Regions from separate parts of the Paenibacillus sp. Z6-24 genome, predicted to be linked through region 2. Evidence: a T-box and tRNA genes for the amino acid it is inferred to sense, from the RefSeq annotation. Region 2 holds a T-box; the other holds one or more tRNA genes.

Region 1 (15,616 bases), 320 kb from region 2:
AGATAATACCGGCAATTGTTACGATAATGGAGAATGTATAGAAATACTTGCTCAACTTAACAAAGTCATAATTCCACTTAAAGCGCATTGCGTTCACTCTCCTTTACGCCAAAATACTCCGGTTTGTTAACCAGTTTCCCTTTAACGAGCAGGGATAGCAAAAAGCGGGAGAAGAACACGTTCGTGATTATACTTACCAGAATGTTGAAAATCAGTACCAGTGCAAAACCTCTTACAGCACCTGTACCCAGAGCAAACATTACTGTAGCAGCAATAATGGTCGTTAACTGGGCATCCATGATGGTACCGAATGAACTTCTACTTCCTGCTTTGAAAGCGGATGGGATACTCTTACCGTTACGAATCTCATCCTTGATGCGCTCATAGGTGATGATATTAGAATCGACGGCCATACCCACACCCAGAATAAAGGCTGCTATCCCTGGCAGTGTCAATGTAAAGTCGCCAGCGATAAAGATCATAAGAGTCAGCCATACATAAGTAAGGATACTGAATCCGGCAATTAGGCCCGGAATACGATATACCAGAATCATAAATATCAGAATGATGATGGAAGCGACTACTCCGGCTTTTACTGTCTCGTTAAGCGACTGTTGACCGAGCGAAGCTCCTACACTCTGTGAATAGATTTCGGTCAGTTTTAGCGGCAGTGCACCCAGATTGATCTGGTCTTTAAGCTGCTGTGCTTCCTCCACCGTATAGCTGCCGGAAATGCTGGCTTTACCATCTGTAAGTTCAGCTCTTACTGTTGGTGCGGACAGCAGTTGACCATTCAGGAAAATGCCCAGCGGCTGATTGATCAGACGTTTGGTAATTTCGCCGAATTTCTTGGCATCTTTCACTTCAATAGTGATTTCAGGCTGCTGCAGTGAGTTATACACCACAGATGCACCGTTCTCTTTGAAGTCATCCCCCGTCAATTCCACTTTACAATAGATTTTGGTCGGATCTTCATTGGCATAAGTATTTTCTACAGCCGTTGTGCCGGCTCCAGTGTCAGGAGTGACCGTCACTCCTTGCGGCAATCCTTCGGTTTGTGCAGATACTGCATTGGCATCCGAGGATTTGCTATCGATGCTACTCGTTGTATCTGCAGCTTTGGTATCTTCTGCAGATTTGGATTTGCTGGTGTCCTGGCTCTGTTTTTGCGCAGGCGTATTATCGGCGTTCTGTGAAGCATCCGTTGAACATCCATCCATACTCCGGAATGTCAGTTCAGCCGGCTCTTTCATGGTCTGACGGACAGTAGCTTCATCCGTAACACCGGCGATTCTCAGACGAATACGATCCGTACCCTCTGTTGTGATTTCCGGCTCACTTGTACCAAGGGCATTGGCACGCTGTTCCAAACTTCTTGCAGTCTGTGTCAGAGATTCTCTGGTGACTGCTTCCCCCTGCGTGGTTGGCGTAGCCTGATACAAGATTTCGAAACCGCCTTTAAGATCCAATCCCAGACGGATGTCTTTAAATAGCGGGGTCGTGGCGCCGATAATACCGGTCACGACAAGTATGACGACTACGAAGCTGATGATTCTTTTCATCCCGTATGTGGTTCCCCTTTCATTCTCAATATTCCTATTATAGCGATGCGGCAAATGACAGTCAATTTACCAGTGGTCGGCAAAACAAACAAGCTGATGCCCGTCAAACACCGGCCCAGCTTATCCTTGGTCCAATGGGTTCATACAATCTGCCTGCGAACAAACCTTACCATCTGTCAGGCAATATGCGCAATACCATATTTCCTGACACAGCATTATCCGAGAAATGGAGGCTTAAATTCCCGGGTATCCGCACTCTCCATTTTCTTATAAGAAGACATCGTCAAATAATGCATCAGCTGATTCGGTTTCATCGACAAAATGTCATTGACCAGCTCATGCAGACGGGGCATGCCCTGCTTTTCATACTTGTTGTTCAGACAGTCCCAGAGTTCATCCGAGGTCAGCTGCTCATATCCCAGCATCCCAAATTCTTCTATTTTGCTCTGGCAGAGCGAGTCGATCAGTTCCGTCAATTCCGCATTGCTTAATTCTTCCATGTCCACCAGCTACCTTCCCGTTGCTTATCGCTTATTCATATTGGACTGCCGTCATTCCAGTCTTATGAACTGTACAGGTTACACATTCTTCAACTGTACCCTAATTCCTGCCAGCCGCCTAGTATAATACACATAATAATGGGGAAATTTCTGGTTACAGCAAAATCGCATACAGATACCATGATGCAATCCCTAACGAAATCAGTGTCAGCGGCAGACCTACTCGCAGAAATTCCAGATAACCCAGGCGCTGCTGACGGCGGTCTGCCATTGATGCAGCGATCAAGCCTGCAGCAGATCCCAGCAGTGTACCACTGCCTCCCACGCCTGCACCGATCGATAGTGCCCACCATAATGGATTAATGACTGCCGATGTGGAAGCATCCATCTGTACAGCTGTCTCTTGAACCATTGGAATCATGACTGCGATCCATGGCATATGATCCATCACGGCAGACAACAGACCAGTGATCCATAGCAGAATCAGTGCAATCCAGGACATGCTGCCGTTCGTCAGTTCGATCAGATAACGGGCCCCAGCCTGAATCCAGCCGGTCTCCATCAATCCGCCCGCCAGAACAAACAGCCCTGCAAAAAATAACAATGTATCCCATTCCAGATGACGCAGCACCGAAAATGGCTTTGCTCCCAGCGAGACGGCAGCCAGCAGCATAAGAACCGCTCCAGCGGCTGCAACCAGGGATAAACGCATATCCAGCCATGATCCGATAATCAAGCCTGCGATAACGAATACAAAGACCATTAAAACGACAAAAGCGAGTTTGCGATTCTCGATGGAACTCTTCATTTCCTGTTCCAGCTTTATTGTGCTTCCCGTATGCCAGGCAGTTCGGAAGCTTTTCCAGTACAACAGCGCGATCAGCAGCAGATTTACTGCCAGCAGAATCAGCATGAGAGGTCCCAGCACAGTCACAAAGGACACGAAGGTCAGTTGTGGATTGGCCGTACCGATCCACATATTGGCCGGATTGCCGATCAGAGTGGCCGTGCCGCCAATATTGCTTGTAATTACCGCTGCGATTAGAAAAGGAACCGGATTCATCTTCAAGAGGTTGGTTACCGTCAAGATCAGCGGTACCATTAGAATGATGATGGTAATATGATCCAGAAGCGCAGCTCCCAGAGCGGTCCACAGCATCAGAACAATAAAAATTACCAGCGGATTGCTGCGCGTCCATTTCAGACTGTGGACGGCGGCATAATGAACAAGACCGCTGCGGCTGATCACGCCTGTAATCACCAGCATACTCATCCAGAGCAGCAGTGTATCCCAGTTGATATGCATCGTGTAGGCATTTTCCCAATGAACCAGACCGAGCAGCAGGAACAGCACCGCTCCAATCACCGCAATCATCGCCCGGTTCATTTGATCCGTAATCCATACCGCATATATGATTAGAAAAATGATAATAGCCGCTGTTGGCTGCCATGTCAGCATTTCTAATATTTGCACAAGGCACATCCTTTCTTCATTTCTTTATCCGGCCCTGGTCCTGGTCCAAAAAGATCCTTGTCATAGGCTCGGTTCAATTCCCTATCATAATGAATTTTGTTCGGGATAGCAAAGCCTAACTACCAGCAGCAGCCATAAAAAAAGCAGACCTGCAGGCAGGTCCGCTCCTTATGAATAGATTATACTGAATCCGTTCCGAAATCAGCCGGATATCCTTAGACTTTGGCATCTGGTGCTGTGTCTTTGGCTGTCGAGTGGCTGATTGCCGAACGATCAAATGTCAGTTTGGTGACATCGTTTACACGAAGTACGACAATATCGTCTGTGATTTCAGTGATCGTACCGTGCAGACCACCGATAGTTACCACTTTGTCGCCTTTGCCGAGTGTGTTCAGCATCATGTTACGCTGCTTTTGTTTCTTTTGCTGAGGACGAATCAGCAGGAAATAGAATACAACAAACATCAATACAAATGGAACGATAGCTCCCAAAATTCCGGTACCGCCACCAGCGGCTGCTGCTACATTAAACATGGTATTGCCCCCTTTTTGATATAAACCGGAAACCGGAATTCCGGTTCCCGAAGTGTTTCCGTTTGTTGATCGGCAAAATATACAGCGATTATCCGGTGCATTATCCGATGTTCTTTATGATGTAAAGATTGGCTTAGAAGCCTTTATCATTATCATGCAGTCCATATTGCGTGAAGAATTCATCACGGAAATCAAGCAGACGGTCATCCATGATCGCCTGGCGTACATTTTTCATCAGGTTAAGCAGGAAGTGCAGATTGTGATACGTAGTCAGTCGCAGACCAAAAGTCTCGTCTGCTTTGATCAGGTGACGCAAATACGCGCGTGAATAATTGCGGCAAGTGTAGCAGTCGCAATTGGGATCAAGCGGTCCAAAGTCTCTGGCATACTTGGCATTACGTACAACAACACGGCCTTCGCTGGTCATTGTGGTACCATTACGTGCAATTCGTGTAGGAAGTACACAATCGAACATATCCACACCACGAATAGAGCCCTCGATCAGTGCATCGGGTGAACCAACGCCCATCAGATAACGAGGCTTGTTACCCGGCAAAAATGGCATTGTGTATTCGAGAGCTTCATACATTAAATGCTTGGGCTCCCCAACACTCAGTCCACCAATAGCATACCCCGGGAAATCCATCGAAGTCAAATCAAGTGCGCTCTGACGACGCAGGTCTTCATGCATACCGCCCTGCACAATCGCGAACAGTCCCTGGTCCTGTGGACGGGCATGACTATTCAGGCAACGCTCGGCCCAGCGGGTCGTGCGTTCAAGCGACTTCTTCACATAGTCATACTCTGCCGGATAGGGCGGACATTCATCAAATGCCATCATAATATCGGAACCGAGTGCATTTTGGATTTCCATAGCCACTTCCGGTGACAGGAACAGCTTGTCCCCGTTCAGATGAGAGCGGAAATGAACGCCCTCTTCGGTAATTTTGCGCATTTCACTAAGACTGAATACCTGGAAACCGCCGCTGTCTGTCAGAATTGGACGATCCCAGTTCATGAACTTGTGTAGTCCGCCTGCTTCCTTGATTAGATCATGGCCGGGACGCAGAAACAGATGGTACGTGTTGCTGAGAATGATGTGCGCATCCATTTCCTTGAGTTCTTCCGGGCTCATCGTTTTTACGGTCGCCTGGGTGCCTACAGGCATAAAAGCAGGTGTCTCAATCACACCATGCGGAGTATGAACCCGTCCAAGCCGGGCTCCTGACTGTTTACAGGTTTTGATATGTTCGTACGTTATAGGTCCAGACATAATATTTATTCTCATCCTTCTGGTGATTTAATAGGCAAAACAGATAGGACCGGCAGTACCGTTCCTGCGATCAACCGACATTTAATTATAACGGAGCAACCCCATCAAGCACAATATATGTTCATACTGATATATTTATTATTTACAGCCGTTCCTTCATTAATAAATGAACATTGCATCCCCAAAGCTGAAGAACCGGTATTCCTGTTCAATCGCCGCCTGATAGGCAGCCATAATATGCTCTCGTCCGGCGAGCGCACTTACGAGCATAACCAGCGTGGATTTGGGGAGATGGAAATTGGTAATCATCGCATCCACCAGTCCAAAAGTATGTCCCGGATAAATAAAGATCTGTGTCCATCCGCTTGCAGCTTCCAGCGGACGATCCTGAAAATCACGTGCCACCGTCTCCAGCGTACGCGCTGAAGTAGTACCTACCGCAATCACCCGGCCGCCGCGAGCCTTGGTCTCGTTCAGCAGTGTAGCAGTCTCGGCAGGCAGGGAGTAGTACTCTTCATGCATCACATGCTCTTCGACTGTCTCTGCACTCATCGGACGGAATGTTCCCAGACCGACATGCAGCGTCACAAAGCCGATTTGTACTCCTTTTGCCCGAATCTGATCCAGCAATTCTGTCGTGAAATGAAGACCGGCTGTAGGTGCAGCTGCAGAACCTTCATTTTTGGCATATACCGTCTGATAACGTTCACGATCGTCCAGCGTTTCCTTGATATAAGGAGGCAGCGGCATTTCTCCCAGACGGTCCAGAATCTCCTGGAAAATCCCTTCATACCGGAAGGATAACACGCGCATCCCCATATCGCCTTCTTCTTCGATCACCGCTTCCAGTTCATCGCTGAAATGAATGACCGCTCCGGCTTTGATCTTTTTGCCCGGCTTGACGAGCGCTTCCCAGCGATCACCTTCCAGCTGGGTCAGCAGCAGAACCTCTGCTTTAGCTCCAGTATCCTTTTTGGTTCCGAACAGACGCGCCGGGATTACCCGTGTATCGTTCAGAATCAATGTATCTCCCTCATTGAAATAGTTAATAATATCAGCAAAATGCTCATGCTGCACTTCACCGGTTACTTTATTCAGCGTCAACAGACGGGAAGCTGTCCGCTCTTTGAGAGGTACCTGCGCAATCAAATGCTCCGGCAGGTCAAAATCATACATATCCACTTTCATCTTCATTTATCCTTTCGTAATTACTGCACCTTTATAATAATGCTGTAAAATTTCTTTATAACCAAAACCCTTGTCAGCCATGCCTTTGGCGCCCCATTGCGACAGCCCCAGTCCATGGCCATTACCGCGTCCGGTGAATAGAAAGCCTCCCGGCTCGGTGACACGAGCGTTTCCGTCACCGTTCATAATGACGGTGGATGAAGTGCCTTTACCCTGTCCCGAGGCTCCCAGAATGACTACTCCTGCTGCAGGCAGTTCATTCTGACTGCTGCCAGCGCCGATTACCGTATATTTCTCGGTATGCACCACATCGAATAATGTACTTGGCAGACCATTCAGTGCCGAGCGGAACATATCCGGATACTTCACATTCACGACGTTTCCATTGACCTTAATCTCCGTCACACGCCCGGATGGGCCGCGTTCGCTGACCTGAATGGAAGTAATCGTAGATGGCAGACTGGATGTTGTTTTGCCTTTCAGGGCAGACAGCAGCTGGGCAGATGTATACGGACCACGGATCCATTCATAGCTATTGGATTCCGGTACGATTTCCAGCACAACCGCCTGATCTCCCGGATTCAGCTGGGCGACCGCTTTGACGCTGTTTTGTACGACCGGCAGTTCGCGTACATTGGTGTTTTTGGCAGTCACCGTCATATAATCCAATCCAGCCTCGGTCTGCTTGCCTGCAAGCTTGGCGTTATCTTCCCGGATATAGCCGGAATCCCCGTTATTCAGCAGCACATGATACCATTTTTTGAGATTGGCCTGTGCGGCTGCATCCCCATCGGATATGACGCTAACATAAGCATCTCCGCTGCCTTTCCATACTTCCGAATTATCGGCGCTCATCCCGCCGGCATTGGCGGAGAAAATGGTCTCCAGCACTTTGTTATTTTTCATGACCAGTTCGCCGGCCGTGTCATCTACCGCTTTGATAATACGTTTGTCCTCTGCACTGACTCCATTATAAGCCTGGCTGAGCGTACCATCGACCACATCTGCTATTTTAAACCGTGATGTTCCTTCTTGAAAGCGGGCATAACTGCGTGCCGCCACAGCCTGCGCTTTGAGCGCTTCTGCAGGCCAGGAAGCGGACACCTCGCCGCCCACGACGGAATAGAGGTAATCTTCCATCGGCAGTACATTAATCCAGGCGAGTTGTCCATTATAATTACTAATTTCAAAGTCGCCACGGTATGAACGGGCAGAACGTTCGGTGACCTGGGTGCCGGCATCGCTTCCTTTGAGCCGCATCACCGCTTTACTGCCGCTCACGATATAATGATCAACCGGGGAAGGGCCCGTAATGCTTGAAGTTACGTTTTGCCGGATGATCAGAGCCGACTCGGTGCTGCTTACGGTTGTCAAAGACACATCAGGCACTGCTGCTACGGCAGCAGCCTTTACAGCGCCAAGACCTGCACTATTCGCCTCCTCGCCTACCCATACATTATAAGTGAGCTGTCCACCACTATGCGTCAGAGCGATAAATGCGTCCAGTCCAGCATTTTGTACAGCCGCCAATGCAGATTGTGCCTGCGCTTCACTTCCATAACCGCCAGCAGACAGATGCATGCTGCCTTTAACAGTTGGAATCTGTCCGCTCAGTAGAGAGCGTACGGTTGAGCTTACACGAGAAGCTGCTGTGGCAGCATTCGCTTCGGTAGCATACATGCCGGTATACAGCTGATAGACCGTACTGCCGTTTTTGGAAGAAGTAAATACGATCGGTTTGTCGCTTGTGGGCTGCAGCAGCTTGATCCCTGCTGCAGCGGTAGAGAAATCGGAAGTTTCCAGTACTTTGACCCGATATCCATCAATGCCAAAGCTCGCTTGCTTCCCAATCCTCAGCCAGGAATCAAATGTCTTGCCGCTCATCTCTCCCAGCTCCAGCTCGCTTGCAGATTTCACATTCACGACGGGCACTATGGATGTATACGTACTACCACCATTAAAAAATATCCCGACCCGAACCTCATCATCTGCTGCTCCAGCCGCATAAGAAGGTGCCACATAACTGATCATAAGCACAGCAACGAGCGCAAGCACGCCAACTGTACGCACAGCCATTTTACGCAGCACCGAACCATAATTGCGGCTGTACTTGTGCTGATTTCCCATTTCAGTATTCCGTCTATAGAATTCTGAGGCGATACAAGACTGTACTTCTACCTGTTCCTGTATAAAGTCAGAATCATGACCAGTCTGCATAGGATAGTGACCTTTCGCCAAGCTATGCATATCCCACTGACAGTCTGGATGACTATGATTACCCTTGGGCGGCTCCTCCTGAGAACGTCTTTTCAGTACTGTAAATTTTGCCATCGCCATCTTCCTTTCCCTATGCTCTAAAAAGATCCCCGGATCATACGATAGGCTCTTCCTACACCATTCAATTTTCATCATACATTGACTGACTGTTATGAAATATCGACTAAATCTCATAACACATCGATGGGGAACCTGCTGGATCTCATCATACATCAATTGCATTTCATCACATTGATTAATATTCGTAACCTATCTTCGACGTTAGTGATAGATCCATTAGCCTTGTTGATACAGCAATTGACTATATTGATATCAAGCTGTCCAGCAAATGATCCGGCACGTATGAGCGCATAATATTTTAATTTTTTACACATTACTCATTATACGCAGGAACAACGTAAATGACTTGCTGACCGACCCAAATGATTGAATAGCTGCTTCTCAGATGCTTATAAAAGTCTGTTGAACAGACACAGACACCTACAGAACATAGATGCCAAACATTATAAAACCGCTCTATTACTACCTGAATGACCAAACATATATTGACGATACAATATACATTGACTATTCAAGTTTATACCGGTCGCACAACTATCCACTACTCACACAAACACAATAAAAAACCTGTCATTTATAGAAGATAAAACTCTATAAATAACAGGCTTGGCGCTATTCAGAGGCTCTATCTACATATCAGAGTCTCCATTATAACATGCCTTTTGTTTATTTACCCTTCAAGTCTTCAGGCATGGGTATACCCAGATGATTGTAAGCTTTTGGCGTAACGACACGACCACGCGGAGTTCGCTGCAGGAATCCAAGCTGCAGAAGATACGGCTCGTACACATCCTCGATCGTCTGGCCTTCTTCTCCAATAGTAGCTGCAATCGTATCCAGCCCTACCGGTCCACCACGGAAGCTATGAATCATGGCTTCCAGCATTTTGTGGTCAATCTGATCCAGTCCGCATGGATCAACCTGAAGCATATCAAGCGCTTCCGCAGCAATCTCCGGCGTAATGATCCCATCGCCACGTACCTGAGCATAATCCCGCACCCGTTTGAGCAGCCGGTTCGCAATCCGCGGTGTTCCTCTTCCCCGCAGAGCAATCTCCTCGGCAGCATCCCCCAGAATTTCTATTCCCAGAATATCCGCCCCACGGCTAACGATAAAGGTCAGTTCATCGACCGTATAAAACTCCAAGCGGCTGACTACACCAAATCGATCACGCAGCGGCGCAGACAGCAAACCTGCTCTGGTCGTTGCTCCGATCAGTGTAAATGGCGGAAGATCCAGTCTTACCGAACGCGCACTTGGTCCTTTTCCGATCATAATATCCAGTGCAGAATCTTCCATCGCCGGATACAGTACCTCTTCAACCGATCGGTTCAATCGGTGAATCTCATCAATAAACAGAACATCCCCATCCTGCAGATTGGTCAGCAGTGCTGCCAGATCGCCCGGACGCTCGATCGCAGGACCAGAAGTCGTACGCAGGTTAACACCCAGTTCATTGGCAATAATGTTGGCAAGTGTCGTTTTACCGAGTCCTGGCGGACCGTAGAGCAGCACATGATCCAGTGCCTCACCCCGCATCTTTGCCGCTTCAATATAAATTTTCAGGTTTTCCTTTACCCGGCTCTGACCGATGTACTCTGCCAGGTAACGGGGACGCAGACTGAGTTCCACCGCTTGGTCTTCCATCATCAAGTTAGCCGATATAATGCGGTCATCCGTCATCTTTATCGCTCCCCTCTCATTACATTTCGTGTCTCAATCTTCAAAGCGTATATTTATCCCAATTGTTACATCCAGTCCAATTCGCTATGTTATCCAGTATACAGCATTTTCAGTGCACGTTTCATTACGGAGTCGGCTGTATCTTCCGGGAATACTTCATGCTTCAGTGTTTGCCACATACGATCTAGCTCGGTCTCTGTGTAGCCAAGTGCTTTAAGCCCTTCACGAACTTCCGGCCATACATCTCCTGAAGCAGCCAGTGGAGATTCTGCCTGTGCAAATAGCCCTGTAGCGATAAGTGCGTCGCCAATACCATCCAGCTTGTCTTTGAGGTCCAGAATCATACGCTGAGCCGTTTTCTTGCCAATGCCGGGCAGTTTGGTCAGGAAAGTAATATTCTCCTGATAGATGGCTGTAATGACACCTTCCGGAGTGCCACCACTCAGAATCCCGAGAGCAACCCGTGGTCCGATACCCGAGACTTCAATCAATTTACGAAACAGCTTCTGTTCGTCACGACTCGGGAAACCAAAGAGCTGTATAGCATCTTCACGTACATGATGATGGATGTAGACCGTAATCTCTCCCGTATGCTTGGCCCAGGCGAATGGATTCGGACAAAACACCCGATATCCGACACCATTGATATCCATAACAATATATTCATTCTCCAGATGGACCAGAGGCCCGCGTAAATAATCAATCATTTTTTGAGTACCTCATTTAATTTAGAATTCAACACATAGGAATGGGCATGACAAACCGCAACAGCCAGTGCATCTGCGACATCATCCGGCTTTGGAATTTTTTGCAGGTTCAAAAACATCCGGACCATCTCCTGAACCTGTCTTTTCTCTGCTTTACCGTAGCCAACAATAGCTTGTTTGACCTGCATCGGTGTATATTCTCCGATAGGCAGTCCACGCTGTGCAGCCGCCAGTATGGAGACGCCCCGTGCCTGACTGACTGACATGGCTGTAGTCACATTACGACTAAAAAACAATTTCTCAAAAGCGACAGCGTCCGGCTTATACTTGTCGATCAACTGTATCATAGCTTCATATACATGCACTAGCCGTTCTTCATCCGGTGTATGAGCCTCGGTCTGAATACACCCATATTGAACCGGTGTCAGCTTGCTACCGTTTTTATCAATAAACCCGAACCCGACAATCGCGATTCCCGGGTCAATCCCCAAAATACGCAAACTTATCTCTCCCTTATTCTGCATTCTACCTCATTTATGAATTGCACATCTTTTATTTGTAATGAACTTCCTGCGTGCATATCCAGATCATCTGATAAGGTACACTTCAGCAGCACAGTAATCAGCGACTTACTGTTTCCTCATTTACAGTGGTTTAGTGTGGTTTAATGTGCTCTTGTTTGCTATGCTCTTGTTTATTTTCAAGAAAAATGTTCATGAAAATATCTAACTAATAACATGCTAACTAAATCGTTCTCTTCCGTTCATCATACTATATCATAAGCCAAATAGGCGAACATATGTATCATTTTTTTATTATAACAAAAACAAGTTCACTCAGGCTACGGAACTCATTAAATAAATGCAGTAATAAAAGGTGGCGCAACGAACTAATAAAAAACTCAATACCAGCAAAACTACAAAAAAATAAAAAAGCACCACTCTATAAGAGTGATGCTTTTGCATATCGGGATGACACGATTTGAACATGCGACCCCCTGGTCCCAAACCAGGTGCTCTACCAAGCTGAGCTACATCCCGATGATATGCCGGTGAAGGGACTCGAACCCCCACGGTTTCCCTCACGATTTTGAGTCGCGCGCGTCTGCCAATTCCGCCACACCGGCAAATATGTGGTCTTTCAAAATGATAAATGGCGCGCCCTAAGAGATTCGAACTCCTGACCTTTTGATTCGTAGTCAAACGCTCTATCCAGCTGAGCTAAGGGCGCATAAATGGAGCGGACGACGGGAATCGAACCCGCGACCCTCGCCTTGGCAAGGCGATGCTCTACCGCTGAGCCACGTCCGCAAACAAACTTGTAGTTCTACATACTGCATTACGTTGATAACCCAATTGATTATCAATTTTATTTCTCTCGTTAATCCACTAATGAATAACCAAGAAATAAATGGCGGAACCGACGGGATTTGAACCCGCGATCTCCTGCGTGACAGGCAGGCATGTTAACCCCTACACCACGGTTCCAAAACTATTGCGGGGACAGGATTTGAACCTGTGACCTTCGGGTTATGAGCCCGACGAGCTACCGGACTGCTCCACCCCGCGTCATCATGCAAAAAGTATCTATGGTGGAGACTGAGGGGATCGAACCCCCGACCCTCTGCTTGTAAGGCAGATGCTCTCCCAGCTGAGCTAAGTCTCCATAAATAATGACCCGTAGGGGATTCGAACCCCTGTTACCTCCGTGAAAGGGAGGTGTCTTAACCCCTTGACCAACGGGCCATAGTAACATGCATTATATGCTATACTAACATGTATTTGATTATCCAACAATATTTTTATTATACATACAGAGAAAATAATCATTCTGGCGGAGAGAGAGGGATTCGAACCCTCGAGACGCTTGTGACGCCTACACGATTTCCAATCGTGCTCCTTCGGCCAACTCGGACACCTCTCCATATGGCTCCCCGAACAGGACTCGAACCTGTGACAACTCGATTAACAGTCGAGTGCTCTACCAACTGAGCTATCAGGGAATAATACCCGCTCTCTTCGAGCGGAAGTCTTGCTTGTTTTCGCTTGGCAACGTCCTACTCTCCCAGGACCCTGCGGTCCAAGTACCATCGGCGCTGGAGGGCTTAACGGTCGTGTTCGGGATGGGTACGTGTGGAACCCCTCCGCCATCATCACCAAACGTCTTGCCTTGCAGGTGTTGATCACCTGAAAACTGAATCCGAAACGAAACTTCGCTGTTTTAGAAGCTTTTTGGATAAGCCCTCGACCGATTAGTATTGGTCAGCTCCATGCATTGCTGCACTTCCACCCCCAACCTATCTACCTCGTCGTCTTCAAGGGGTCTTACTAATTGGGAAATCTCATCTTGAGGGGGGCTTCACGCTTAGATGCTTTCAGCGCTTATCCCTTCCGCACGTAGCTACCCAGCGATGCTCCTGGCGGAACAACTGGTACACCAGCGGTGCGTCCATCCCGGTCCTCTCGTACTAAGGACAGCTCCTCTCAAATTTCCTACGCCCACGACAGATAGGGACCGAACTGTCTCACGACGTTCTGAACCCAGCTCGCGTACCGCTTTAATGGGCGAACAGCCCAACCCTTGGGACCTACTTCAGCCCCAGGATGCGATGAGCCGACATCGAGGTGCCAAACCTCCCCGTCGATGTGGACTCTTGGGGGAGATAAGCCTGTTATCCCCAGGGTAGCTTTTATCCGTTGAGCGATGGCCCTTCCATGCGGTACCACCGGATCACTAAGCCCGACTTTCGTCCCTGCTCGACTTGTAGGTCTCGCAGTCAAGCTCCCTTATGCCTTTACACTCTTCGAATGATTTCCAACCATTCTGAGGGAACCTTAGGGCGCCTCCGTTACATTTTAGGAGGCGACCGCCCCAGTCAAACTGCCCACCTGACACGGTCCCTGTACCGGATTACGGTACCAGGTTAGAACTCAGATGCGATCAGGGTGGTATCCCAACGGCGCCTCCAAGGAAGCTTGCGCTCCCTCTTCGTAGGCTCCCACCTATCCTGTACAAATCGCACCCCAGTTCAATATCAAGCTGCAGTAAAGCTCCATGGGGTCTTTCCGTCTTGTCGCGGGTAACCTGCATCTTCACAGGTATTAAAATTTCACCGGATCTCTCGTTGAGACAGCGCCCAAATCGTTACGCCATTCGTGCGGGTCAGAATTTACCTGACAAGGAATTTCGCTACCTTAGGACCGTTATAGTTACGGCCGCCGTTTACTGGGGCTTCGGTTCATAGCTTCGCTTGCGCTAACCACTCCCCTTAACCTTCCAGCACCGGGCAGGCGTCAGCCCGTATACTTCGCCTTGCGGCTTCGCACAGACCTGTGTTTTTGCTAAACAGTCGCTTGGGCCTTTTCACTGCGGCCCCCTCGTGCTATTCACACTACCGGGGCACCCCTTCTCCCGAAGTTACGGGGTCATTTTGCCGAGTTCCTTAACGAGAGTTCTTCCGCGCGCCTTAGAATTCTCTTCTCGCCCACCTGTGTCGGTTTGCGGTACGGGCACCTGCTTCCTGGCTAGAGGCTTTTCTTGGCAGTGTGAGATCATGACCTTCGCTACTGTAATTTTCGCTCCCCATCACAGCCTGGCCTTGGAGTGTGCGGATTTACCTACACACAAGCCTCACTGCTTGGACGGACATCCATCAGTCCGCGTCACTACCCTCCTGCGTCACCCCATTGCTCATAACGGCTTTCGGTGGTACAGGAATTTCAACCTGTTGTCCGTCGACTACGCCTTTCGGCCTCGCCTTAGGTCCCGACTTACCCTGAGAGGACGAGCCTTCCTCAGGAACCCTTGGGCTTTCGGCGGATCAGATTCTCACTGATCTTTTCGTTACTCATACCGGCATTCTCACTTGAATTCTGTCCAGCGCTCCTTACGGTACACCTTCAACCTAAATTCAACGCTCCCCTACCCCTGATACTAGTGTATCAAGCCATAGCTTCGGTGGTGTGTTTAGCCCCGTTACATTTTCGGCGCAGAGTCACTCGACCAGTGAGCTATTACGCACTCTTTCAATGGTGGCTGCTTCTAAGCCAACATCCTGGTTGTCTAAGCAACTCCACATCCTTTCCCACTTAACACACACTTGGGGACCTTAGCTGATGGTCTGGGCTGTTTCCCTTTTGACAATGGACCTTAGCACCCACTGTCTGACTCCCGGAATAAAGTCTGCGGCATTCGGAGTTTGACTGAACTTGGTAACCCTTGCGGGCCCCGCATCCAATCAGTGCTCTACCTCCGCGACTCACCTTCCGAGGCTAGCCCTAAAGCTATTTCGGGGAGAACCAGCTATCTCCGGGTTCGATTGGAATTTCTCCGCTACCCCCACCTCATCCCCGCACTTTT
Region 2 (15,616 bases):
GAATATTGGAAGGCTGAAGTGTGGAGACCCCTTCGGCTTTGATCATCCAGTGAATGTACTGGGTCCGCAAATACTGCCGGTAATCAAAAGTATCAAAATTGCGCGCTTCTCCAGGCTTTTTCCAGGTTCCTCGGACCGTTATGCGGTCGCCGCGCTTCCATGCTGCTGCATGCTGCAGTTCCTGACGTGCAGCCAGCTTGAGCTGTACGATTACCGTCTCCAACTCCTGCTCCTGCTGTGGCTTTGCTTTCTCTGATTGCGATAGTCGATACAATTTCATCCGGAAACTAACCCGGTCTCCATCTGTCTCCGGCAGGCTGGTAATCACTCCTTCCGCATAAACAGGCTGTTCATTCATCTGCTCCGGTGACTGCTGCAGCAGCGCCGGTATCATGCTCTCGTTATGTCTGTCGTTCCAATGCCAGTATACCGCAGCACAGCTCAATGTCAGCGCAAGGATCAGTACCGTCCGTCGGTGATCCGGCCAAAATAAGAGCAGCGCCGCCGCGATCAGCGATAGTCCGAGCATTCCCCATCCAAAACCGCCATTTTGCAAAACAGCTGCAAACATGCTGCCGGTCACCCAGGCTGCGCACAATGCAACCAGTGGTCTTGTTTTCATCGTTTCTCCTTTGCTTTTCAAATTTGGCGAATCTGCTCCTCCTATGTCTCCATCACACAGATAGAACAAAGAAATCGGATCTTTTCCATAGAAATCCGCAAAAAAGAACCATTATCTTATCGTGGGGATGACAGGCATCCGGCGGATCTGATAATGGTTCTTCCATTAATGGTTACTTCTTCTATTCTCCTGTGCGATGAGGGGTAACAGAGGGTGCAGACATGCATCTGCACGGCATATATTCAATCAATCGATAATTATAGTCTGCTGCGGCGGCTCATAGGCCTGCAGCTGACGGAATACAATTCCTTTTTGACGCATCATTTCATGTACTTTGCGGGTATCCTTGGGATATGCACGGTGATAGACCACTTCGACAATACCGCTGTTGGCCAGCATATTGGCGCAGGTCCAGCAGGGTTCATCCGTTACATATACAGTAGAACCTTCGCGGTCTGCACGGTCGGTAAACAGCAGCAGATTCTGCTCGGCATGGATCGTACGAATGCAGCGCTGTTTCTTCACCATTGTCTCGACACCGCCGGATATCACCAGTTCGACCTCCTCCGAGATCATACAGCCGGCTTCCGAGCAGTCCGGCACACCCATGGGTGCTCCGTTATAGGCGGTACCGAGCAGCTTTTTGCCCTGTACGAGTACAGAACCGACATGACGGCGCGGACAGCGTGAACGTGTCGATACCATATGTGCAATATCCATAAAGTACGTATCCCAGTCTTTACGCATCCTGGTCTTCCCCCTTAACCATTTAAAGCCTTGCATATGGCAGCAGTTTGGCGAGCATTTTGCTTCCGATCCCTTTGACATTGTCCAGTTCGCTTACACTCCGAAAAGGACCGTGTGCATTACGGTAATCGATAATAGCCTGTGCCTTCTTTTCACCGATGCCGGGCAGCTCAGTCAGTTCGGTCAGACCGGCCTGATTGATACTGATTCTGCCGGACGTATCCTCTGCAGTGGTTGTACTGATCGATGACTCGGCCGCAGATTCTGCTACCGGATCAGATGACTGGCCGGATATGGGCTGTGCTCCTTTACCGGATTGGACAGTACCTGCATCTTCGGATCGTCCGGGTGAGTGAGCGGCTGCACCGGTATCGGAACCGGGCACAGCTGAATGCTCACCTGTTCTCTCAAGAGAGGACGGATCAGATTGACCTGAATCCGGCTGGACCGCAGGAGACGGCTGGCTGCCCGTCTTGGGTTGTGTTGATACCGGCTGGACAGTCGCTGTCTGCGGAGCAGGAATTTCCGCATTCTGCCTGGCATCGGCAGAATACGTCTTCCCTTTTCCATGATCTGTCTGAGCATTCTCTACCAATGAAGCTTCGGTTCTCTCATTCAGTACGGTCCAGGGTGTCCCCTCATCCGCAGGCTGCCCGGCACCAAAGCAGATCAGACCGACTCCAAGTACAGCCGACACGGCGGCTATCCACATCATATTACGTTTCATACCTGCACCTCTGTTTGTCGGGACCCGGTACATTACCGGTGTCCCGGTAATTGGTCTCCCATCGCATAGGAGATAAATAATAAGAAGCTCAATAGTCAAATCGATTATTCATCGTCTAACAATAGTCTGAATTAGTTGGCTACGATATTAACCAGTTTGCCCGGAACAGCGATAATCTTGCGAACCGTCTTGCCTTCGATCGCTTGTTTGACCGCATCAAGAGACAGGGCGAATTCTTCCATCGCTTTGGCATCCATGTCTTTGGCAACGTTGACGCGCTGCACGATTTTACCAGTGATCTGGATAACGATTTCCACTTCGGATTCGGTTGTCCAGGCTTCGTCATGCTTCGGCCATTCTACATAGGTGATACTGCCGCTGTGACCAAGACGAGACCACAGTTCCTCAGCAATATGCGGTGCCAGCGGAGACAGCAGCTGAACGAAGTTCTCCATTGCCTGACGAGGCAGCTCGTCGGTTTTGTAAGCTTCATTGATAAAGATCATCAGCTGGCTGATCGCCGTATTGAAGCGCAGATTCTCCATATCTTCGGTTACTTTTTTGATCGTTTTGTGCCATGTGCGCTTGAAGTTGTCATCGCCACCGTTGTCGACAATTTTGGAACTGATAGTGCCTTCTTCATTAATAAACAGACGCCATACCCGTGCCAGGAAGCGATGCATGCCTTCGACGCCATTTTCGTTCCACGGCTTGGTCGCTTCCAGAGGACCCATGAACATTTCGTACAGACGCAGCGTGTCCGCACCATATTCGTTGACGATATCATCCGGGTTAATAACGTTACCGCGGGATTTGCTCATTTTCTCATTGTTGGTACCGAGGATCATGCCCTGGTTAACCAGCTTCTGGAAAGGCTCCTTGGTGTTGACTACGCCGATATCGTACAGCACTTTGTGCCAAAAACGCGCATATAGCAGATGTAGTACAGCGTGCTCGGCGCCGCCGATATACAGATCCACCGGCATCCAGAAATCCAGTTTCTCCTTGGAGCACAGTTCATCATTGTTTTTCGGATCGATATAACGCAGGTAGTACCAGCAGCTGCCGGCCCACTGCGGCATCGTGTTGGTCTCACGGCGTGCTTTCATGCCTGTCTCCGGATCGATCGTGTTCACCCAGTCGGTTGCATTGGCCAGCGGCGATTCGCCTGTACCGGACGGCTTGATCTCTTCCAGATCCGGCAGCAGCAGTGGCAGACTGTCTTCCGGTACCGGCTTGATGGTTCCATCTTCCAGATGCAAAATCGGAATCGGCTCTCCCCAGTAACGCTGGCGGCTGAACAGCCAGTCACGCAGACGATACGTCGTTTTGCCTTCGCCTTTACCGTTTTCCTCCAGCCACTGAATCATTGTAGAGATCGCTTCTTCCATTTGCATGCCGTTCAGCATACCGGAGTTTACGTGTTCACCTTCACCGGTATAGGCTTCTTTGGTGACATCGCCGCCGGCAACCACTTCGATGATCGGCAGTTCGAACTTCTGGGCGAATTCCCAGTCGCGTGTATCATGAGCCGGTACGGCCATGATTGCGCCTGTACCATAGGCAGCCAGTACATAATCGGCGATCCAGATTGGCAGTTTCTCGCCATTCGCCGGATTTACTGCATAGGCGCCTGTGAATACACCGCTCTTGTCCTTGTTGAGGTCGGTACGCTCCAGATCACTCTTGTGGGAAGCTTTTTCCTGGTAAGCTTTGACTGCTTCCTGCTGCTCCGCTGTTGTGACTTTCTCTACCAGCGGATGCTCAGGAGCCAGCACACAGTAAGTTGCTCCGAACAGTGTATCCGGGCGTGTTGTGAACACGCGGATTTCTTCTTCTGTATTTTCCACCTGGAAAGTAACTTCCGCACCTTTGGATTTGCCGATCCAGTTGCGCTGCATATCCTTGATGCTTTCCGCCCAGTCCAGCTCATCCAGATCTTCGAGCAGACGATCTGCATACTCGGTAATTTTCAGCATCCATTGACGCATCGGGCGACGGATGACCGGATGGCCACCGCGCTCACTTTTGCCATCGATGACTTCTTCATTTGCCAGTACCGTGCCCAGTGCAGGACACCAGTTCACCGGAATCTCGGCGATATAAGCCAGACCTTTGTTGTACAGCTGGATAAAGATCCACTGTGTCCATTTATAATAATCCGGGTCAGTCGTGCTAATCTCACGATCCCAATCATAAGAGAAGCCCAGGGACTTGATCTGACGGCGGAAATTATTGATATTCTGAATCGTAAATTCACGCGGATGACCGCCATTGTCGATCGCATACTGCTCGGCCGGCAGACCAAATGCATCCCAGCCCATTGGATGCAGTACGTTGTAACCCTGCATGCGCTTGTAACGGGAAACGATATCTGTCGCCGTGTAACCTTCCGGATGGCCTACATGCAGACCGGCGCCGGATGGATACGGGAACATGTCCATCGCATAGAACTTCGGTTTGCCCGGGTCCTCGGTCGTTTTGAATGTTTTGTGCTCATCCCAGTAGCCCTGCCACTTGGGTTCGAGTTCCTGCGGACGGTAGCCCGGCTGGGAAGTGTGTACTTCTGTCATAGTATTTCCTCCTTGTAGTGTAAAAATGGCTGCTTTCGGTGATGCCCTTCTCCTGATAATCCATTCTGTTATTCGTGCGGACGACACAGCCTTTACGTCCGAAAGCAACAAAAAACCTCTCGTCTCCAGCGTATATATCGCTAGGGACGAGAGGTTAGATCTCGCGGTACCACCCTAGTTAGCGAACAGGTATGCTTCACCATTCACTCACTTAGTTTCCTGATAACGGCAGGAAGCCGATGCGTTTCAGAATCTGCGGTTATGATATCCGGTAGTGATCCGGCTGCATTCCGTTATTCCTGACGCATATCTCCAAGGCGAGTTCACACCAGCATCATATCGGCTTGCACCAGCCGCCGACTCTCTATGTAATGCTTGCTGATATTACTATTCCTTTTCACTGAGCATTAACTATGAACCGATCAGCATAAAGCTATCCGGTTATAACAATGTTTTTATTGTAAAAAAGTTAATCGTTAAAGTCAATGAAAGAAATAGTGAAGCTGCTTTCGCTTAGGTAGGATGCTTCGGTGACGAAGCGCAAATTCACACAGAACAATTGATCCTCCGGGTTATATATCGGCAGTTCTCTTAATTGGATTTTCTGCAGATGCCTTGGCTATATTCAGATTTTCAATAGAATACTATAAACCATGCCTTCAATAAACCATAATCACAGCGCCCACAATAAACACAGCTGGAATTCATATCTTCAGCTGCTTTCATATTTTCATTCCAGTATTAGACCTGTATTACACAATTCCGAAAAATACAATCAGGCGATTTTACGGATCAGTCCAGTTTTGGATCTGTCACGGGCCGCCTCTTCTTCCGGTGTAGCAATAAACCTGGTAATTGCCGTACTGATAGAGTATATAATTGCCAAGATCCACACCATTCCGTGCGCACCGATCGAGCCGATAAATGCATAGGCAATCGCCTGAGCAATAAAGAATGAAAGTAGTGTAGCTTTAAAGCGAAGAAGCAAGACGGTATATCGGTCTCTTGTGCGGCACTTTACTATGCCTGCTGGAATTGGCACGTTTTTTACCTGGGTTTCGCAGGGCCGGTCCCTCTACCTCTCTGAATAGAAGATATAATGAATATGTAGTTGTAAGGTTGTGCAATAATAAGGAACAAGCTATGATATGTAGCAATGTTAGCTTGACGAATTTTATCAATTTGACATTTTTTTAATTTCAATTAAACCCAGTCATACATTCGACATTAAAATGCATATTTTTTTGAGCAAAATTTAAACCAAATACTCACCCGAAAGGAGCAGTGATTCATGTCTGCTTATACGCAACAGCCGGATGGCGTCTTCAAAACGGTCTGCTCACTGGACTGCCCGGATCAGTGCGGACTGCTCATTTATAAAGAAAACGGCAAAATCACCAAAATCGCCGGCGACCCGGAACATCCGGTTACCCGCGGCAATATATGCAATAAAGTACGGCATATGTCCGAGCGCATTTACGATGATCAACGCCTCACCCAGCCGCTTAAACGGGTAGGACCCAAAGGCAGCCGCCAGTTCGAACCAATTACGTGGACAGAGGCGATTGAGACGATTATTTCCCGCTGGAAGGGTCTGATCGAACAGCATGGTCCGGAAAGTATTCTGCCGTACAGCTTCTATGGCAATATGGGCAATATTAATGCGGAAGGCATGGATCGTCGCTTTTTCCATCGTCTGGGTGCCAGTCAGCTGGAGCGTACGATCTGTACCGCAGCCGGAGGAGCAGGATTCAAGTATACGATGGGCGGCAGCATAGGAACCGACCCGGAAGATACGGTGCATACACGATTGTTCATCCTGTGGGGAATCAATGCGGTCAGCACCAATATGCACCAGATTACTCTTGCCCAACAGGCACGCAAGCAGGGCGCCAAAATTGTCGTGATCGACGTACACCGCAATCAGACCGGCCGGATGGCGGACTGGTTCATTCCGATCCTCCCCGGCACGGATACCGCACTGGCGCTTGGGCTGATGCATGTGCTGTTCGCCGAGAACCGGGTGGATGAGCATTTTCTGCATGAATATACAATCGGGCATGAAGAGCTGCGTGAGCATGTGAAGTCCTATGATCCGGTAACCGTATCCGGCATCACAGGCGTTCCTGTGGATGACATTTACAAATTGGCCCGTATGTACAGCGAGACAACTCCGTCCATGATCCGTATCGGCAACGGGCTGCAGCATCATGATAACGGCGGCATGAATACCCGCGCGATTACCTGCCTGTCCGTATTAACCGGCCAGTGGCTCGTACGCGGCGGCGGAGCGATCCGTTCCAATTCTGCCTATCTGGCTCATAATAGAGCCGCTCTGCAGCGTCCGGATCTGCTGCACAACCGCAATACCCGTTCCTTTAACATGAACCAGCTGGGAAGGGCGCTCACCGCTGCCGAGCCGCCGGTATATTCCCTGTATGTCTACAGCTGCAACCCGGCTGTCGTAGCGCCTCGTGCTGCGCAGGTGCGTGAAGGACTTGAACGGGAAGATTTGTTTACAGTGGTGCATGATCTGTTTTTGACGGAGACAGCGGCATATGCGGATATTGTACTGCCTGCCACCTCAGCCTTTGAGAATCTGGATTTCTATACGTCCTACTGGCATCATTATATGCAGATCGGACAGCCGGTGATCGAGAATTATGGACAAAGTAAATCCAATACCGAGGTGTTTCGTCTGCTGGCGGCTGCGATGGGCTTTGAAGAGCCGGCGCTGCAGGACAGTGATGAGCAGATGATCCGCCAGGCGCTGGCTCATCCGGGCAATCCGTATTTGCAGGGAATTGATTACGAGGGGCTGCTGGCTCATCAGTATCTCAAGGCGAACCGCGCCACCATTTACCCGGAGCGGCTGGGTACGCCAAGCAGTAAGGTGGAACTATACTCCAGCACCATGCTGCAGCATGGTCTGCCGCCACTGCCTACCTATATTCCGCTCCAGGAACAGGACAGTCACAGCTATATTTTCGTACCGGGACCGACACATAATTTCCTGAATTCGACCTTCTCTAATAATGCCAAGCATGTCGGTATGGAAAAGCTGCCAAAGCTGTTCATGAACACGGCCGATGCAGAGCGCGAAGGCATCATTAATGGCGATACCATTACAGTCTCCAACAATTACGGTTCCTGTGAACTGATCGCCGCTGTCGGCGAGACGGTACTGCCTGGCGTAGTCGTCAGCCAGGGACTATGGGCGGATACGCCGGATCATCAGCCGGATCATCTGGTGAATGCACTAACGCCGGACCGTCTGTCCGATATGGGCGGCGGCGCGACCTTCTTCTCCGGCAGAGTCGATCTGCACAAAAAGCAGGCAGTCATGCCTGCCGAATCGATCAGTTGAGTGGATCAGCTGGTGTGATCGGCTAAGAGCGAGATTATTTAACCTAATATATCACCAAAAAGGCTGTCTGCTCCTGATACTTACAGGAGAGACAGCCTTTTTGGTGATTTATCTTATCAAATCTTACTCTGCCGGTTTGCAATCAGCCAGAGTGACACGGTTGCGTCCATTTTCCTTCGCTTTGTAAAGTGCACGGTCCGCTTCGGAAAACAGCCGTTCCGGTTCGATCAATGGATAGCAGCTTACCCCGATCGAGGCGGTCAGATGAATACTCTGTCCTTCTTCCAACACAAAGGTATACTGCTCCATTGCAGCGCGTATTTGCTCTGCCAGCTCTACCGCCTGCCGCGAGCTGCAGGCATTCAAAATAACCGCAAACTCTTCCCCACCCTTGCGCGCGCAATAATCTCCTGACCGAATCGTCCGGCTCAGCACTTCGGCTACCTGTACCAGTACCGTATCCCCATTGAGATGCCCGTAATTATCATTAATCTTCTTGAAAAAGTCGATATCCATTACCAGCAGGGCAAACGATCGCTGATGCTCCCTTGCATCGGTAATTGTCTGACGGAACAGCCGGTCAAAAGCACGCGAGTTGTATAACTGGGTCAGAAAATCATGATTGGCTGCTTCCCTCATCATTACCAGCGTATCATCCGCCCGCTGAATATAGCGGATGATATAATAGGCGAACAGCCCGGCACAAATATATAACAATCCAAAAAACAGATTCAGCTCAATATGTGTAATCGCCTGCAAAATGGTGACAGTCACGATGTAAACCAGCAAAGTAGCAATAATCGCCCTGAGCCAGATTTTCAGTGAAGTCTCTCGTGAACGACGCATGCACAGCGAGGTAACGACATACGTAAACATCGCATTGCCAAAACCGACCCAGGAACTGAATTGCAGCGGCTCTCCGCTGAACAAACGGTACAGGCCTATCATAATCGCCGAGATCAGTCCACTCCAGGCTCCGCCATAATAAAAGGAAATCATAATAGCCAGCTGGCGGAAATCCACCATAACTGCATTATTGCCGGTATGGAAACGAATGGAGAAAAAGCTCATCATGCAAATACCCAGCAAGCCTGCAAATAACCCGGCAAGCAAGGGAATGAGCCAACTCACTCTATGTAGTTTTTGATCCATGAGTTTTAGAAACAGATTTCCGAAAAAGAGTACGGTCGTCAAAAAGGTAAGATTGTTGAACAATGTCTGAATAATCATCTGCATATCTCGTCCCCATCATCGCAGCCTTGAATTGCCGCCTGCCTGTTTGTATGATGCACATTCTTACACGCTATATTCATTATACACAATTCGTGCTTCGACAAATATCATCATTTTTTCATATTAAGTCATACTGCTTATTATGCTTTTACAAGCAAAAAGCTCCTATGACAGGAGCTTTTTGCTTACACATTATTCCATTATCTTATCATAAAAAAATTACTTTACAGCAATAAAAAACAGCCGGGCTGCATCAGCGCCTGCTTCGATCCATTCAAAATCGGCATAACATTTTACATCGCGGAAACCGGTCTTGTACAGTTCGGTGCTCAGCCATTCCTGTTCATAGGAGCGCTGAACATGAACCTCTTCGAAGCGCTCATATAGTGACTGGCTGTCCTCACCCACCCGAGCAAAGATTGTCAGATGATGTTCAATCTCCGTACGGGTCGTATCATACTCGCAGGTCCACAGGTAGGAGATCGACCGATCATCCAGCATAAATGGCTGCTCTTCATCATATCGGCGCAGCGTGCTCGGATGATGCACATCAAAAATAAATGTACCCCCCGGCTTTAGACCGGCATAGGTAGACTGAAACGTATGCACAATATCCTCCGGTTCGGTCAGGTAATTCAGACAGTCGCAAAAGGAAATAACGCTGTCTACCGGCTCCGGCAGCTTCCAGCTGGTCATGTTCTGGCAGATCCACTGGACACTGCCATCCTGGAACAGCCGGTGTCCCTGCGGTGTCGATTCCATTTTGTCACGGGCGACCGACAGCATATCCGACGACAGATCAATTCCGGTCATCCGGAAGCCGGAGTTCACCAGCGGAATGGTAATACTGCCGGTACCACAGCCCAGCTCGGCTACCGTACGCGGCATTCCGTACCGATCCCAGGCTTCACGTACAAAACGCAGCCAGTCCGGATAAGGCATGTCTTCCATCAACTCATCATATACATAGGCAAACTTGCGGTATGGCACTGCTTTAACCGTCCTTCCCTGTTTTTGCATGCCGTTAATCATGGCTGATGCAAAAACAGAAAGGCTCGGACTGCGGGATGCGGTCCTAACCTTTCCGTCTGTAATTGAAAATCAATCGTTCCCTTTATTGTTGGGATTCCTGTGTGCCTTCAGCGGCAGGAGCATCTTTGTCCACGATACGTGTCCAGTTCTGATCCTGTACGACAACGCCTTCTTTCATCAGCTTGCCGAGTGCGCGCTTGAAAGCTGCTTTGCTGATGCCAAAGCGCTGCTTGATCACATCCGGTGGTGTCCGGTCCGAATAAGGCATCGCCTTGTCCGGACGGTCCAGCATAAAGGACATCAGACGCTGGGAATCTTCATCCCGTCCGATTTCCTTGCGCTGGATCATGGACAGATTCACACGTCCGTCTTCCTCGCGTACCTGGGTTACGCGTACTTTGACCCGTTCCCCGAGGCGCAGCATCCGGCTGCGTTCGTTCTGATGAATCAAACCGAGTACGCCGAAGCCGAGTACGCCGCCATCCACGAGTACAAATGTACCCATCTGGAGCGGCTTGTACACCAGCGCTTCCACCCATTCATTCATCCAGCTGGTTGGTGCATGGAATACGAGCGGACTGAATTCCTCTTCACCGGCGAGACGGGCGAGCAGACGACCCTGACGGTCATGCTGCATCACCACATACACCTCGTCACCGATCTGCGGACGCAGTTCCGGTTTCTCCGGCAATTCGCTCATCGGCAGCAGCAGCTGGCGTCCAAGCCCCATTTCCAGAAAAGCACCCAGACGCGGATGCAGATCGGCGATCTTCAGCTTGCCCAGTTCTCCCAGAGTTAGCAGCGGCTTTTTCATCGTAGCGGCCAGACGATCTTCGGTATCATGGAAAATAAATGCTTCCACCCGGTCGCCAACTTTTACTTTGCCGATCAGTTCACTGTAATGCATCAGTACTTCCTGCTCACCATCAGTCAGGAAAAAGCCATAGGGAGATACTTCACGCCCGATGGGGAGCGTGACAATCGTTCCTGCTTCCAGGCTCATACTTTCTCCACCACTTTGGCGTCAGACCACAGACGCTCGATATTATAATATTCGCGCTCGTCGCGATGGAAAATGTGTACCACAACGTCACCCAGGTCGATCAATACCCAGCGTGCCGCGTTAACGCCTTCCATACCACGGATAACGACATTAGCATCATGGGCGCGCTTGCGCACCTCGGATGCGATCGATTGTACTTGCGTATCCGAGTTACCGTGACAGATTACAAAATAGTCGGCTACCAGCGAGATTCCTCTCAGGTCCAGTGCCACCAGGTCGTGAGCTTTTATACTTTCGGCTGCGTCAATTGTCATTTGCAGCAATTGTTCCGGATTTAATGCCATTTAAAGTTCTCCCTCCAATTCAAGTTGTTTGACCAGATCATTTCTGGACAATACCGTTAACGGGTAAATCACCTGACGCCGCGCCAGCAGCAGATTAATCGTGGAATCAAATCCTGCGACCAGTCCGGCTTCCAGACTGGTCTCCGCCAGACGGCGGATATGGTCGACTCCCGGGAAATCACGGCCAGGTTCAATATAATCCGCGAGACAGATAACCTTTTCCAAAGTCGTCATGCCTACGCGGCCGGAGGTATGATAGCGGATGGCATTGAGAATCTCCGTGTCTTCAATACCGTATTCGGTCTCGGCGACATAAGCGCCGATCTCCGCATGCCACAGCGGCTTATCATATAACAGCAGTTCATCATTGAGCGCCTTGTCGCGGAGCAGCTGCTCCTGACGGTCACTCGGCCAGTATTTGGCCACATCGTGCAAAATGGCGGCAAGATCCGCCTTGTCGGGGTCTGCCCCATAACGCCGGGCGAGTACGACAGCAGACTGCATGACACCCTCGGTGTGGCGCCAGCGCTTTTCCGGCATTTGAGAGGAGACGGATTGAATGAGTTCAGCGCGTGTCAGATTCATAGAGTCCACTCCTCTTGATATATTCATACACATGATCGTGCACCATGTAACGGACGGTTTTGCCGGCAGCGAGACGTTCACGGATGTCTGTAGAAGAAATATCCACCTGCGGCATATTGACCAGTACCACTCTCGGCTGCAGATAGGCAGGCATAGTCTCCGTATGAATGACCGAACCCGGACGCCCCACACCGACAAAGGTCAGACGCCGGGCCAGCTCTTCGATGCCATGCCACTCGGTCAATGAGTTCACCATGTCCGCTCCGATAATAAAGTAGAATTCATGCTGATCATACCGCTCCTGCAGCGCACGGATTGTCTCAATCGTATAGGATACACCGCCGCGGACCAGCTCGATATCGAGCGTACGGAATGCCGGATTGGTGCCAATGGCATGCTCCACCATTTCCAGACGCTGCTCTCCGCTTACACCGGCCGCATGCTTATGCGGCGGAATATGCGACGGCATGAACCAGACTTCATCCAGTTCGCAGCCTTCAAGCGCGGCCTCTGCGGCGAGCATATGCCCGATATGCACAGGATCAAATGTACCTCCCATAATACCGACTTTCATGAACCCACCACCGAATCATTTTTTATTCCAGCAAAATCGGCTGCCTGACTTTGACTTAACCTCTAGGCAATTCGATCTGCTTGTGATCTTTGGACTCTTTGTACAGAATGATTGTGCGTCCGATAACCTGTACCAGCTCGGCTCCTGTACCTTCAGCCAGCTGCTCGGCCAGATCTTTTGGTTCTTCCAGGCAGTTGTTCAGTACGGATACCTTCATCAGTTCACGTGTCTCGATCGCATCCAGAACGTGACGGACGATACCTTCATTCATACCGGCTTTACCGATTTGGAAAATCGGGTCCAGATGATGCGCCTGACTGCGCAAATAACGTTTTTGTTTTCCAGTTAGCATTGTATATCCCCTTAATTATAATTAATGATTTGCATGGTTCAGTGCTTCCAGTACCGCGCTGTGCATCAGCGAGACCGGTGCATCCTGTCCTGTCCAGTATTCATACGCATACGCGCCCTGATAAATGAACATACCCAGTCCGCCTACCGTCCGGCAGCCCCGGGTACGCGCTTCACGCAGCAGGCGTGTCTCCATCGGATTGTAAATGAGATCACTGACAATAATGCCTTCCGGAATCAGCTCTGCGGCTACAGGCGTCTCGTCCATATTCGGATGCATACCGATCGAGGTCGTATTAATGAGTATATCGGTCTGCGGCAGATACTCTGCCAGCTCTTCATAGGTCGCTGTCTGCATCTGTGCATCGGAAGCATTCAGTTCCCGAATCAGTTGTGCTGCTTTGTCCACCGTACGGTTGATGATCGTAATACCGGCGACATTTTCCTTGAGCAGCGCGTAGACGATGCCTCTCGCTGCTCCTCCGGCGCCCAGTACGGTCACCCGCTTGTCGGCCAGTTCCCCGGCTTCCTCACGCAGTGAACGCACATAGCCGATGCCATCGGTATTATATCCTTTCATCCGTCCATCACGGATCACTACCGTATTCACCGCTCCGCAGCTGACTGCGGATTCGTCCAGTTCGTCCAGCAGCTTCATAATCTCCACCTTGTGCGGGATCGTGACGTTGAAGCCGGTGAATCCAAGGGCACGGGCGCCTGTGACCGCCTCGGCCAGATGATCCGGCTTGACGTGCAGCGGCACATACATTCCCGGCAGTCCGGCCGCTTCCAATGCGATATTATGCATTACCGGGGACATGGAGTGGGCGATCGGATCACCCATGACTCCGAGCAGCAGAGCAGCCTGCTTGTTGGCCTGATTACGGTCAGTCATGATTCTCATCCTCCTCATCACTTACGAAATGATCAGATCAGCGACGGACGCATCATCACTTTGACGCCTTTTGGCAGATGTACGGCAACGAGTGCGCCGTCCGTACTGTTGGCTTTGATCCAGCCCAGTCCGGAGATAAAGATATCCGTCGGTTTGCCTTTGGGAATACGCAGCTCGTGACGTGTCCACGCCGGCAGTTTGTCCAGATCCGCTTTGACCGGCGGAGCCAGCATCTCACCTGCATGGTTCGCATACAGTTCATCTGCGCGCTCCAGCTTGGTGCGGTGGATTTTGAGGCGATTATTCAAGTAGAGGGTAAAAGACTGACGTCCTCCCTGAATATAGTCAAACCGTGCCATCGCACCGAAGAACAGAGATTGTCCTTCATTTAACTGGTATACGAGCGGCTTGAGTGGTTTGTCCGGCATAATCGCAGCCAGATCCTGCTTGTTCACCAATTCGGTATAACGGGATTCGTATACAATTCCCGGTGTATCGATAATATAATGACCGTCATCCAGCGGAATATTCACCGTATCCAGTGTCGTACCCGGATAACGGGAAGTGGTCAACTCTTCTTCCAGATCGCTGTAATCGGAGATCAGACGGTTAATGAGCGTCGATTTGCCGACATTGGTCGCGCCGACCACATAGACATCGCGGTCACCGCGCATCGAGCCGACAATATCCAGCAGACGATCAAACCCGGTATTCTGCTTGGCACTGCACAGTACGATATCCTCGACTTTAAGTCCAAGTTCCTTGGCTTCCTTCTGGACCCAGTTGCGTAGCTTGTTCCAGTTGGTTACTTTGGGCAGCAGATCGATCTTGTTGACCGCCAGTACTACAGGATTGTTGCCTACAAAACGCTGCAGTCCGGAAATCACACTACCGTGAAAATCGAACAGGTCGACAATATGGATGACCAGTGCATCCTGTTCCCCTACTTGACCAAGCAGACGTAAGAATTCACTCTGATCTACCGTTACTGTCGACGATTCATTGTAGTTACGTATGCGGAAACAGCGCTGACACAGCAGTGGTGTCCGTTCAAGCGCCTGTGCCGGTATATAGCCCGGATGATCCGGGGATTCATTCTGCAGCACGATACCGCAGCCGCTGCATTTGGTTCCAGCGGTTAACCCGCTAAGTTCTGTCATTTATTGCGTTCCTCCTCAGCCCATAAGCCTTTTTTGCGAAGTCTTGTTCTTGCCAGCCGTTCCACCTGACGATTAAACCGGGTTCGCCAGCCCTCTTCATTGAGAGCGATTGGCAGCACCAGAACCGTGAATAAGCCCAGACGATTCCCTCCATACACATCCGTCAACAGCTGATCCCCCACAACGATCGTCTGATCATCGCGGCAGTCCATCAATTTCATCGCCTTCCGGAAAGGGGCATTGGACGGCTTACGTGCAGCATGCACGAACTTAATATCCAACGGAGTGGCAAACAGGGACACCCTGTCCATTTTGTTGTTGGATACAATAATCAGTTCAAAACCGTATTTTTTCACTTTGGCGAACCATTCTATCAGTTCAGGCGTAGCTGCCGGTGACTTGG

Evidence for each region. The T-box of region 2 lies ahead of leuS (leucine--tRNA ligase). A T-box ahead of a tRNA ligase gene usually reads a tRNA of that ligase, here a tRNA-Leu.
Region 1: it has a tRNA-Leu gene. The T-box ahead of leuS (leucine--tRNA ligase) is inferred to sense a tRNA for this amino acid. The anticodon was not compared.

Annotation. Positions count from the first base shown of each region.
Region 1 covers NZ_CP096398.1:1,208,363-1,223,978, reverse strand. The annotation lists gene secF (protein translocase subunit SecF) at 1-88, opposite strand, end outside; gene secD (protein translocase subunit SecD) at 78-1,562, opposite strand; gene M1D61_RS05515 (post-transcriptional regulator) at 1,778-2,062, opposite strand; gene M1D61_RS05510 (SLC13 family permease) at 2,217-3,536, opposite strand; gene yajC (preprotein translocase subunit YajC) at 3,752-4,069, opposite strand; gene tgt (tRNA guanosine(34) transglycosylase Tgt) at 4,203-5,342, opposite strand; gene queA (tRNA preQ1(34) S-adenosylmethionine ribosyltransferase-isomerase QueA) at 5,502-6,530, opposite strand; gene M1D61_RS05490 (SpoIID/LytB domain-containing protein) at 6,537-8,657, opposite strand; gene ruvB (Holliday junction branch migration DNA helicase RuvB) at 9,534-10,550, opposite strand; gene ruvA (Holliday junction branch migration protein RuvA) at 10,640-11,257, opposite strand; gene ruvC (crossover junction endodeoxyribonuclease RuvC) at 11,254-11,757, opposite strand; tRNA gene M1D61_RS05470 (tRNA-Pro) at 12,224-12,297, opposite strand; tRNA gene M1D61_RS05465 (tRNA-Leu) at 12,304-12,383, opposite strand; tRNA gene M1D61_RS05460 (tRNA-Arg) at 12,411-12,487, opposite strand; tRNA gene M1D61_RS05455 (tRNA-Gly) at 12,493-12,567, opposite strand; tRNA gene M1D61_RS05450 (tRNA-Asp) at 12,669-12,744, opposite strand; tRNA gene M1D61_RS05445 (tRNA-Met) at 12,752-12,825, opposite strand; tRNA gene M1D61_RS05440 (tRNA-Val) at 12,847-12,922, opposite strand; tRNA gene M1D61_RS05435 (tRNA-Glu) at 12,931-13,002, opposite strand; tRNA gene M1D61_RS05430 (tRNA-Ser) at 13,089-13,180, opposite strand; tRNA gene M1D61_RS05425 (tRNA-Asn) at 13,184-13,259, opposite strand; rRNA gene rrf (5S ribosomal RNA) at 13,301-13,417, opposite strand; rRNA gene M1D61_RS05415 (23S ribosomal RNA) at 13,489-15,616, opposite strand, start outside.
Region 2 covers NZ_CP096398.1:1,526,505-1,542,120, reverse strand. The annotation lists gene M1D61_RS06785 (ComEC/Rec2 family competence protein) at 1-622, opposite strand, end outside; gene M1D61_RS06780 (deoxycytidylate deaminase) at 869-1,369, opposite strand; gene M1D61_RS06775 (ComEA family DNA-binding protein) at 1,392-2,096, opposite strand; gene leuS (leucine--tRNA ligase) at 2,228-4,669, opposite strand; T-box leader at 4,809-5,079, opposite strand; gene M1D61_RS06765 (molybdopterin-dependent oxidoreductase) at 5,961-8,036, shown strand; gene M1D61_RS06760 (GGDEF domain-containing protein) at 8,160-9,272, opposite strand; gene M1D61_RS06755 (class I SAM-dependent DNA methyltransferase) at 9,489-10,289, opposite strand; gene M1D61_RS06750 (CvfB family protein) at 10,384-11,304, opposite strand; gene rsfS (ribosome silencing factor) at 11,301-11,648, opposite strand; gene yqeK (bis(5'-nucleosyl)-tetraphosphatase (symmetrical) YqeK) at 11,649-12,233, opposite strand; gene nadD (nicotinate-nucleotide adenylyltransferase) at 12,214-12,807, opposite strand; gene yhbY (ribosome assembly RNA-binding protein YhbY) at 12,863-13,159, opposite strand; gene M1D61_RS06725 (shikimate dehydrogenase) at 13,181-14,053, opposite strand; gene yqeH (ribosome biogenesis GTPase YqeH) at 14,086-15,213, opposite strand; gene M1D61_RS06715 (YqeG family HAD IIIA-type phosphatase) at 15,210-15,616, opposite strand, start outside.